Regions from separate parts of the Rhodoglobus sp. G.S.23 genome, predicted to be linked through region 1. Evidence: riboswitches for the same ligand, from Rfam matches in the RefSeq annotation. Region 1 holds a riboswitch; the other holds the start of a gene.
The links. Region 1 has a riboswitch for glycine ahead of gcvT (glycine cleavage system aminomethyltransferase GcvT). Riboswitches for the same ligand answer to the same signal wherever they lie in the genome.
Positions count from the first base shown of each region.

Region 2: linked by a shared signal. The riboswitch ahead of AC1ENN_RS04865 (L-serine ammonia-lyase) and the one ahead of gcvT (glycine cleavage system aminomethyltransferase GcvT) in region 1 are both predicted to bind glycine.

Region 1 is NZ_CM155237.1:836,861-842,671, forward strand. It holds gene AC1ENN_RS04040 (VWA domain-containing protein) at 1-46, shown strand, start outside; gene ctlX (citrulline utilization hydrolase CtlX) at 136-1,128, opposite strand; gene AC1ENN_RS04050 (ornithine cyclodeaminase) at 1,136-2,167, opposite strand; gene AC1ENN_RS04055 (Lrp/AsnC family transcriptional regulator) at 2,298-2,729, shown strand; glycine riboswitch at 2,805-2,925, shown strand; glycine riboswitch at 2,927-3,029, shown strand; gene gcvT (glycine cleavage system aminomethyltransferase GcvT) at 3,064-4,221, shown strand; gene gcvH (glycine cleavage system protein GcvH) at 4,224-4,595, shown strand; gene gcvP (aminomethyl-transferring glycine dehydrogenase) at 4,595-5,811, shown strand, end outside.
Region 2 is NZ_CM155237.1:1,013,955-1,019,765, forward strand. It holds gene AC1ENN_RS04850 (SCO4848 family membrane protein) at 1-81, shown strand, start outside; gene folP (dihydropteroate synthase) at 215-1,120, shown strand; gene AC1ENN_RS04860 (pyrimidine reductase family protein) at 1,127-1,876, shown strand; gene AC1ENN_RS04865 (L-serine ammonia-lyase) at 1,873-3,327, opposite strand; glycine riboswitch at 3,475-3,570, opposite strand; gene AC1ENN_RS04870 (siderophore-interacting protein) at 3,692-4,519, opposite strand; gene AC1ENN_RS04875 (bifunctional alpha/beta hydrolase/OsmC family protein) at 4,625-5,811, opposite strand, start outside.

The sequences.
Region 1 (5,811 bases):
GCTCGAGGCGTTGTCCCAACGCGACTGCCGCCCGAACTGCAGTTAGCGAAAACACAGAGCACTGCGTCGCCCTAGCGTCGCAGTGCTCTGTGGCCCGAGTCGACGACGGAGGGACCCGTCAGAGCCTCAGGTCGATCACGCGCCAGCCGTCGGTGCTGTTTCGGCAGAACCGGCGGCTGGAACGCCGGCAGCAACATCCGAAGCCATTCGTGAACGCCGATCCAAATGGATGCCAGCAACCATGCAACGCACCGACCCGCCAGCCAACTCGATCGTCGGAATATCCAAGGGCACAATCTGGCAGCTAGCCTCAATCACTGAACGTTGCGCAGCAGTAAGGCTCGACAACGCGCGCGTCGACAACGCCAAGATGCGCCCACTCGAGCCCTTGAGCTCTAGTGCGTTTCCGGCAAAGTTAGCGATCTGGTCTGCGGTCAGGTCGATGAGAGTGCGTCCCGGTGCCGTCAAGCGCTCCGCGATCTCCATCCGACGATCGCCAGAAGCAATCAAATCGAGACCGATCATCGCGAAATCCGTGGCAATACACATCATCACATTGGTGTGATAAATCGGCACCCCGTGGCTATCACGGGCCTCAAACATCATCGGTTCATAGCCGAATGAGGCGCAAAAGCGTTCCAGCGCGAGCGGATTCGCGCGGTGCGACTCCGCCGCATACGCAACCCGGTTGGTGTGGTCGATGACCATCGCACCGGTGCCCTCAAGGTAAATTCCGTCGTGCTCTAGACCGGAATAGTCGACAACATCTTGCACGCGAAAGTCGTGCTTGAGCATTTCGACGACATCGGTGCGACGCTCAGTGCGACGATTCGGTGCATACATGGGGTAGACCGCAACACGGCCGCCACTGTGCGTTGAAAACCAGTTATTGGGGAACACGCTATCGGGGCGCGTGCTCTCCGTGTCTTCGAACACGTGGATGTTGACACCAGCGTCGCGCAACGTCTCCGCCACCATCGTCGACTCGGCATACGCGGCGCGAGCAATCTCATCCGGAGTGCGGGTGGGATCGGTCGACTGGAATGCGTTGTCGCTCGCGGTCTGACTATTCGGTGTAAACAGATGCGGGCGAATGAGAACGGCGGCGGACGGCGCTTGAACGCTCACTGAGGGCCTACGCGGTCAGCGCTGGTGCGCGCGAGACGAGTGAGAACAGGTCCTTCGGATCGGCGGGATTGGCGATGAGATCTAGATCTGTCGCGTAATCGGTGCCGCGAACAGCATCGAAAACGTAGCGCAACGCTGAGAAGTCTTCGATCGCGAAACCAACAGAGTCGAAGAGGGTCACTTCGCTTGGCGAGGTGCGACCGGCAGCGCGGCCAGCCAAGACTTCCCACAGTTCGGTGATCGGCGAGTCTGCTTCGAGCTGCTGAATCTCACCCTCGATGCGGGTCTGCTCGGGGAACTCAACAAACACCGTTGCGTCGCGCACGATTGACGCTTCGAGCTCCGTCTTACCTGGGCAGTCGCCGCCGATTGCATTGAGGTGCATGCCCGGCTCGATCATGTCGGAGGTGAGAATTGTGGCATTCGCTTTGTCTGCCGTGCAGGTGGTGACGATGTCGGCGCCAGAAACGGCATCCGCTGCAGAGGTCGCGCGCACAATCTGGAAGCCGAGTGGTTCAAGGTTGCGGATGAACTTGTCGAGGGCAGCGGGATCGGTGTCCCAGATGCGCAACTCGGTGATACCAAAGGCTGCGCGGAATCCGAGTGCTTGGAATTCTGACTGGGTACCGGTGCCGATGAGGGCGAGCACTTGTGCGTCAGGGCGAGCAAGGGCGCGAGCGGCGAGTACCGATGTTGCCGCGGTACGCAACGCTGTGAGCAGCGTCATCTCTGAGAAGAATGTGGGATAACCGTTGTCAACTCGCGCGAGCATGCCGAGAGCGGTGACGGTCTGGAAGCCGTTTCCTGGGTTTGAGGGGTGGCCGTTAACGTACTTAAAGGCGTACGTTTCGCCGTCGCTTGTTGGCATGAGCTCGATAACGCCCTCTGCCGAATGAGCGGCAACGCGAGCGGACTTGTCGAACTGAGGCCACTTGGCATAATCCTGCTCAAGGTAGCTGACGATGCCCATAATGATTGGCTCGATTCCGGTGTCGGCAATCCAGCGCCCCATGTTGTTGACGTCTACATAGTGGACCATGTCACTCCCTTCGTTTCGGTGTTGCTGGTTCCCACGTTACGAATATGCACTATGCACACACAACAACCATTAGACGCGATTAGTTCACAACAACTGAGCAAAATTGAGAGCGCTATTGTACAATTTGCTCATGCCTCAATTGGATGATCTCGACCGACGTCTTCTCGCCGCCCTCAGGGCCGACGCGAGAGAGTCAATAGCGAGCCTGTCACGCCGACTTGGCGTCACGAGGGCAACCGTCACTAGTCGTATTGACCGCCTCGTTAGTGGTGGAACGGTACTCGGGTTCTCGGTTCGCATTCGCGAAGACCGGGACCCGTCGACTATTCGAGCAATATCGTTCATCGAGGTCGAGGGGCGGTCGACGGATGCCGTGATTCGCAAGCTGCGCGGAGTTCCCGAGATTCACGAACTCCACACCACAAATGGCGCCTGGGATCTCGTCGCTGACATCCGCACCGACAGCCTGAGTAACTTCGACAGAGTGCTGGCGAGCATGCGCAACGTTGACGGCGTCGTCAACAGTGAGACGAGTTTGCTGCTCAGCTCAGCGCTCCTCTAACCCTTTTGGCAGTGACAGAGGCGCGAGCATCCGCCCAGCATTGCTATGCTGAGCTAACAACTGAACATCGGGCCGCAACACGATGCGGGAGAGCCGGGCACACGGCGTTGGTCATCTTTCTGACTAGACGCCAGCACGGCACCGAAGGAGCAAGCCTCCCCGCCAATCTCTCAGGTTCATGTACCGCATCGCACTGGCCACTCTGGAAAGAGAACCTCGCATCACCATGAGGTTCCGCCGACGGTGAAAGCGCACTAGTTTGAAGGTGCGTGAAGCTCTCAGGCTCATCACAGAGGGGGAGTTCTATTCACTAGCCACGCGCCGGGAGAACTCCGTGACCGATGTATCAAATTCTGCAGCATCACCAGCTGAATCTTCACCTGCTGTCGTGAGGTATTCGCCGCTGAACAGCATTCATGAGCGGTTGGGTGCCACCTTCACCGACTTCGCCGGGTGGATGATGCCGGTGCGATACAGTTCAGACCTTGCCGAACACCATGCGGTGCGCACGGCAGCCGGCATTTTTGACATCTCTCACATGGCCGAAATTCATGTGCGTGGTGCCGATGCTGGTGCGTTTCTCGACTTCGCGCTCGCTGGCAAGCTTTCCGGCATCGCCTTGGCTCAGGCAAAATACAGTCTGCTGCTCAACGAGGCCGGCGGAATCATTGATGACCTCGTCACTTATCGTCTCGGTGATGATCACTTCTTGGTTGTCGCAAACGCGGGGAACCGTTTTGCCGCAGCGGTGGCACTTTCCGAGCGCGCTGCGGGCTTTGATGTTGCTGTCACCGATGAGAGTGACGATTACGCGCTCATCGCTGTGCAGGGCCCGGTTTCGCGGGCGATTCTCGAAGCGACTGCCGGTCTCACCGACTTCGCTACGCCGCTTGACGAACTCAAGTACTACCGCGAGACGGCCGCAACGTTCGCCGGCACCGACCTCATCATTGGTCGCACCGGTTACACCGGCGAAGACGGTTTCGAACTCTACATTCAGGTGGATGCCGCAGCCGACCTCTGGGCAGCGCTCACGGTCGCTGGCGAACCTCTCGGTCTCGTGCCCGCCGGCCTTGCGTGCCGAGACACTCTGCGCCTCGAAGCGGGCATGCCGCTGTACGGTCACGAGTTGAACCTCAGCACCTTCCCCGTTCAGGCTGGTCTTGGCCGTGTTGTTGCGCTCAGCAAGGATGGCGATTTTGTTGGCCGCACTGCAATCGAAGCAGGACCGGATGCCGGTGCTCGCGTTCTCGTCGGACTCACCGCCGAGGGCCGTCGTGCCGGTCGCGCAGACTATCTCATCTTCCACGGCGACACCGAGGTCGGAATCATTACCTCCGGTGCACTTTCGCCGACTCTGGGTCACCCGATCGCTATGGCCTACGTCGATCCCGACGTGAGCGAGATCGGCACCGAGCTTCACATTGATGTGCGGGGCAGTCGCATTGCTGCATCCGTTGTTTCCCTACCCTTCTATAAGAGAGAGGCCTGATCATGGCTGAGAAGAGCGAATTGCAGTACACCGCCGAGCACGAATGGGTGCTCGTTGATGGAAACGTTGCGACCATCGGCATCACCGATTTTGCCGCGGGCAAGCTCGGTGACATCGTCTTCGTCGACCTCCCCAAGGTGGGCGCCACCGTCGCTGAAGGCAAAATTGTCGGCGAAATTGAGTCAACGAAGTCGGTAGGTGAACTCTTCGCTCCCGTTACGGGAACCGTCGTTGAAGCCAACGACGCCGTCTCCGACAGCCCAGAACTCGTTAACAGCGACCCTTTCGGCGAAGGCTGGCTGGTCAAGATCGAATTCACCGAACTTCCGTCGATGCTCAGCCTCGACGAATACACCGCACTGACAGGCGAATAATGCCCAACCCTTACATCAGCGGCACTTTCGCCGACCGTCATATCGGCACGGATGCTGCCGCTCAGGCGAGCATGCTTGCCGCCGTCGGCTACGACAGCCTCGAAGCCCTTGTCGATGCCGCAGTTCCGCCAGCGATCCACCAGACCCCGGTCGTCAATTCCACGATCCCTACTCCGGCTTCGGAGCGGGAAGCGCTCGCCGAACTGCGTGCCCTCGGCAACGCGAACAAGGTGCGTCGCAGCATGATTGGTCTCGGTTACTACGACACCATTACGCCGGCCGTCATCAAGCGCAATGTGCTCGAAAATCCCAGCTGGTACACGGCGTACACGCCGTACCAGCCCGAGATTTCGCAGGGGCGCCTTGAAGCGTTGATTAACTTCCAGACCATGGTTGCTGATCTTGCTGGCATGACGACGACGAACGCCTCGATGCTCGATGAGGGCACTTCGGCTGTCGAGGGCATGCTGCTCGCTCGCCGTGCTACTCGCGTGGAATCGAACGTGTTTATCGTCGACGCTGACACTCTTCCTCAGACCAAGGCTCTGTTGGAGAATCGGGCGGAGGCTGTCGGTATCGAGCTTATTGAGCTTGACCTGGCAACGCTGGGAGCGAACCCTGAGCTACCGGAATGCTTCGGTGCGCTCATCCAGTACCCGGGCGCTAGCGGTCGTGTGTGGGATTCCAGCGAAGTTATTGCGGCGGTCAAGGCTCACGGCGGACTCGCTGTTGTTGCCGCAGACCTGCTCGCCCTCACGATTCTCACGTCGCCAGGTGAACTTGGTGCCGATGTTGCTGTCGGAACGACACAACGTTTCGGTGTTCCGATGGGCTTCGGTGGACCGCACGCCGGTTACATGTCGGTGCGCAAGGGGCTCGAACGTCAGCTTCCTGGGCGACTTGTTGGTGTGTCTCAGGATGCGGCTGGCGACCCCGCCTACCGTCTGTCGTTGCAAGCTCGGGAGCAGCACATCCGCCGCGAGAAGGCGACCTCCAACATTTGTACAGCTCAGGTGTTGCTCGCCGTTATGGCCTCGATGTACGCCGTTTATCACGGCCCCCAGGGCCTCAAGCGGATTGCCCAGCGCATCCACCACGACACGGCGAAGTTCGCAGCACGCTTGACCGCTGCGGGCTACACGGTCGAAAATGAGACGTTCTTCGACACCCTTTCGGTAACCAAGAAGGGGCAAGCACACGCAATTGCCGCCAAGGC
Region 2 (5,811 bases), 180 kb from region 1:
GTGCACGCGGTGCTGCTCGCTATCGCGTTGCTTATTGCCGCAGCATCCGTTGTGGCGGGAACGCTGCTGTTCATCGGCTAAGGCCCCTCTCAACGGCACTCCTGCGTCGTTGACGGATAGTCGGGTCGTCGCAAAAAAGGAAAATGCGACCAAGAACCTACTTCAGGGGGTGCTCTCGATGCGCTTGTCAGCATCATCGCCCAGTATAGGGAGTATGAGTTTTGCGCTGCCGCCGCTCCGGCATCCCCGTCGCACCATTGGTGACCGCCCGTTCGATTTTTCCCGGCAGGTTGCGGTGATGGCGATCGTCAACCGAACCCCTGACTCCTTCTACGATTCGGGGGCCAACTTTGCCCTTGAGGATGCGGTCGCTGCGGCCATTCTCGCAGTGAAGCAGGGAGCTGACTGGGTCGACATCGGGGGAGTTCCCTTTGCGCCAGGTGACCCTCTGAGCGTTGAGGACGAAGCAGCGCGTGTTGTTCCTGTAGTGGAAGAGCTGCGGGCGCAATCTGATGTCGTAATCTCCGTCGATACTTTTCACGCAGAGGTTGCGCGTCGCAGCATTGCGGCCGGTGCCAACGTGATTAATGACACCACTGGCCTGAGCGACCCCGACCTCGCCGCCATAGTGGCTGAGAGCGATGCATCCCTCGTGCTTGTGCACTCGCGCGCGCGGCCGCGGACCCAATTCGCGCGACCTCAATACGAGGACGTCGCCGCTGAAGTCCGTGACTTCTTGGCCGAACGGGTGCAGCGCGCCACCGCCGCGGGCATCTCCGAAGAACGACTATTTGTCGACCCAGGACATGACCTGAATAAGAACACCCTGCATAGTCTTGAACTCACACGACACCTCGATGTCATCACCGCACTCGGCCTGCCAACACTCGTGGCGCTTTCTAATAAAGACTTCATCGGCGAAGTGCTCGACAAACCGAAATCTCAGCGCCTCGAAGGTTCACTAGCCGCAGCCGTGGCTTGCGTATTGAACGGTGCGCGAGTGGTTCGGGTGCACGAAGTGGCAGAGAGCGTCGCAGCCATACGCATCGCTGAAGCCATTTTAGGATTGCGCGAGCCTGCGCAGCTGAAACACAACATGTCCGACGCAAATGAGAGGTAGAACCTGATGGAGGCCGCATCCGAAATTCGTGCATTGACTGCTGGCAGCGAACTGAGCGACCAACAGCTACTGGCAAGCTATGCGGTCGCGGATCGTTCGGTGCCGTGGTTACGGGCCAACTTTGTCTCAAGCATTGATGGTGCAGCAACCCACGAGGGTACGTCAGGCCCACTCGGGACTGCGACGGACGCGCGAGTTTTCGCACTCTTGAGACGGCTTGCCGATGTCATTGTCGTTGGTGCGGGAACCGTTCGTCAGGAAGGCTACCGAAATTTGGCCTTAGACCATGATGCAGCGGAATGGAGAGTGGCCAACGGCCTCGCAGCCCAGCCACGGTTTGCCATCGTTAGTGCATCCTTGAGGCTTGAGCCCAAGGATCTTGCTGGCTACGCTGTGCGTCCATTCGTGATCACAACGGAGAGCGCGTCACCGCAGGCGCGTGCAGCACTTGAGGAAGTCGCCGATGTAGTCGTTGCCGGCGACACCGAGGTCGATACTGTCGAGTTGAAGCATCTCCTTGCCGATCGCGGCTACCCCCAATTGCATAGTGAGGGCGGACCAACACTATTTGCGACGATGGTCGCTCAAGGCGTGGTCGACGAACTCTGTCTGACTATTAGCCCGCGCATCGAAGGCGGTTCTGCCCGTCGCATTGTGGACGCTGCCGATGCAGCTCCGCAAGAGATGGCACTGGCGCAAGCACTCGGTGGCGATGACGGCGCACTACTACTGCGCTATGTGCGTGCCGCGCGTTAGCACTCCACAACATTGACAGCGAGACCGCCCATGGAAGTCTCTTTGTAGCGAGAACTCATGTCCTTGCCCGTTTCAGCCATCGTAATAATGACCTCATCGAGTGAAACCCGGTGCGTGCCGTCGCCCCACAGTGCCATTTTCGCGGCGTTGATTGCCTTGGCCGCCGCAATAGCATTTCGCTCGATGCAGGGGATCTGTACAAGACCACCGATGGGGTCACAGGTCAGACCAAGATTGTGTTCCATCGCGATTTCGGCGGCGTTTTCTACCTGTTCTGGTGTTCCGCCCAAGATCTCGGCTAGTCCCGCCGCGGCCATTGATGATGCGGAACCAACTTCACCCTGACATCCAACTTCAGCACCCGAGATCGATGCCATGCGCTTGTAGAGCACCCCAACGGCGGCGCTGGCGAGCAGGAAGCGCACTGTCGCATCATCCTTTACTGCCTGGTCAGCGTCTCTCATGCCGGGAGCATAGTGAGTGGCATAAAACAGCACCGCGGGGATGATGCCTGCTGCGCCGTTTGTTGGTGCCGTGACGACGCGACCACCAGAAGCGTTTTCTTCGTTGACGGCGAGAGCGACCAAGTTGACCCACTCTTGCCAGAAGGCGGGGTCACGGTCGGGGTCTTCGCGGCGGAGACGAGCGTGCCAGTCGGGTGCCCGTCGACGCACATTCAGAGTGCCGGGAAGATTGCCGGTGCGCTCAAGGCTGTTGTTCTTACACTCATCCATGACGTCACGAATGTGAAGGAGTCCTGCAGCGACTTCGTCGTAACTGCGGCGCGCGAGTTCATTTCGAAGCATCACGCCGCTGAAGCTCAGCCCCTCAGCCCGGCAGTGAGCCAAGAGCTGGGCCGCAGTACGGAAGGGTAGGGGATCAGCAACCGCTGCGGGGCCGGTGGAAGAGCTGCCGTCGCGGTTGTCACCCTCCCGGTAGATGAAGCCGCCACCAATGGAGAAGTAGGTCGCTTCAAGGACTGCAATGTCATCTTTGTCGTATGCGGCAAATCGCATACCGTTCGGATGTCCGTCGAGAACTGTGAGCGGGTGGAGTGCGATCGCGCCCTCCGTGAACGGAACTTCGTGTGCCTCCGCAAGCTGCAGGACGCCCGTGCTCTCAATTCGTTCGAGAATCTTTTCCATCTCTGCTGGAAGAACCTGGTCGGGTAGTTTGCCCTCCAACCCGATGAGCACAGCGCTCATCGTGCCGTGACCAGCACCGGTAGCGGCGAGAGAACCATAGAGCCGGACCTGGAGCGACGTGACAGCGTCGAGCATCCCGTGTTCGGCAAGGTCGGCAGCGAATGATGCGGCAGCACGCATGGGGCCGACGGTGTGGGAGCTAGATGGGCCAATGCCGACCGTGAACAGGTCGAAGCTGCTGAGGGGCACCTCTTCGAGCGAGGGTGTCGGTACTTCGGTTCGGGGCGTCAGATTGCGAATTGGCACGGTGACTCCATTTCTTCACCACACATCTTCGTGCGGGCGTCGTTGAGTCCTCTCCGCTCTGTATCGGGCCTGAGAGTTTCCGCACGCTTGTGGCGTTACGTTGCCCCGTCGGCGAGTCGGACAGGGCCGACTACTTTTCAGAGTTGCCTAGCCACTGCGGTACTGGTGCCTGAGAGATTCCCGGAGAGGGTTTGCTCCTACGGCGCCAACCAACGATCGGAAGGGCTCTCCCGCAGCGGTATGACGGCTGTTCACTTGTGCCATCAGCATACACTTCGGTCGAGAACGACGACCGGCTATCTGGCGGATGCTGAGGCGCAATTGAGCAAGCAGTCAGGATGCGCAGCGCGAGTGCGTGCCTCTTTTAGTCTTCCGGATCGGTGGGATCGAGCGGTTCATGGTGGTCAGCATTCGTGACTCCTCGACGCCAGTAGCCATCTGCTGAAACCTGCTGTTTGGGCAGACCCAGTTCTCGGCGTAGGTAGCGGCGCAAAGGGACAAGCGTTGTGGCTTCGCCAGCGAGGAAAATGTAGGTCGATTCGCCAATCTCTCCGAGTGCCCGGAGCGCAGCGTCGAGTTGGCCGAGCCCGTCGCGGCGGTAGAACCACTCAGCAGACATGCGTGCTTTCTGTTCGGGGCTGAAATAGCTCTCGACGGTCTCATCGGCAACATCAAACAACGCAGTGACGTGCACCGAAGTGGGAAGCATATCGATCCACCGCGAGCTGGTTGGCAGAGCGGTTTCGTCAGCGATAAGGATTACGTGCGTTGCGCCACGGGGGAGCAACTTTGACCCACGGGGTCCAGCGATCACGAGAGGATCCCCGATGCGGGCGTGGCCGGCCCAAGCGGAAGCGGGACCTTCATCGCCGTGAACAACAAAATCAATATCAAGCTCGTGCTGACCCTCTGAGCTGCGGAAACCGAGAGGCGTGTAATCGCGGGAAATCACGACACCGCCCTGGGGCTTGCTGATGCCAGACTCGGTCATGACGGGAGCGGAAAGCTCTCCAGTCGAGGGGTCAGGAAAGAAGATTTTGACGTGGTCGGCAGGTCCGCTGGCCACGAACCCGTCGAGTTCGTCACCGCTCAGGGTGATGCGAGCGATGGTCGGCGTGGGGTGGCTCACCGCGCTAACAGTGACCCGGCGGATGATTAGGGGGTGCTTGGCGGAATCGCGTTCAATGGTCATAGGCGGTTGGCGCGAGGGCCGGCTCATTTCATCTTAAAATAAGGGTTGCCTAATAACTCTATAGCGAGACTGCTGAGAGTTCTAGGCGATGTCGATAGGTGGTCGCTACCCTGTCGCCGCGGTAACGCTGGTTGTGATTGAAATCTCGCCCTCCAAGGTGCGATGCACCGGACACTTATCGGCAATCACGAGAAGCGCCTGACGTTGCTCGTCGCTGAGATCGCCGTCAAGAGTGAGCTCGCGCGTAATGTGCTCGACGGTTCCCTCGGTGGCCGTGCAATGCTCGCAGGTCGCGGCATCCAGTCGCTCGCGAGTCAAGCGCACGCTCACCCCCGTCAAGGGCATCTTCTTGCGATCGGCGTACATGCGGATGGTGATCGACGTGCAGCTTCCGAGACCGGCAAGAATCAAATCGTAGGGACTCGGTCCGTGGTTTTCGCTGAGCGGTGCAGGCTCGTCAGAGATGAACTCATGCCCCGATGCGAGTACTCGCTGTTCATATCGAGCTGGACCGCTTTCGCGGACAATAACTGAACGACCGTCGGTAGTGACAGCGGCGCTCGGCTCGATGACGGTCATCGGGCCTTCGGCTGAAGTCGGGGTCTCAGCACCGTCGAAGGCATAGCGAGCAGCCCAGGCCGCGATGATGCTTGCAGCGAAGGTCGCATCGTCGCGGTTGCTGAGCAGGTGATCCGCTCCGTCGAGTGCAACAAAGGATTTGGGGTGCCGAGCAGTTTCGAAAATCTCGCGTGCGTTGTCGATGCCCACCGTCTGATCGATGGGGGAGTGAACGACGAGGAGTGCTGCATCCAAATCTCGCAACCTCGCGGACTGCGGCTGAGCGGCAATGTCGTCGAGCAATTGCTTGCGAATGCGAAACTCACGCCCGCCAAGCTGAACCTGGGCTTCGCCGCGACTCTCGATTTCAGCGTTCGCAGCACCGAACAGGTTTGTGATGTGCGAAGGGTCGCTTGGGGCGCCGATCGTCACCACCGCGCGAGTTGAAGGAATGCGATGGGCGGCAGCGAGAACGGCAGCGCCGCCGAGCGAGTGCCCGATCAACAACGATGGCGCGCGGTAGTTGTCTCGCAAAAACTCAGTCGCGGCAACGACATCTTCAATGTTCGACGTGAAGTTTGTGTTGGCAAAGTCACCGTCAGATCCGCCAAGCCCTGTGAAGTCAAAGCGCAGAACTGCGACCCCGTAGTCAACGAGCGCTCGCGAAATACGGGAGGCGGCGAACGAGTCTTTTGAACACGTGAAGCAGTGGGCAAACAGCGCGAATGCTGCTG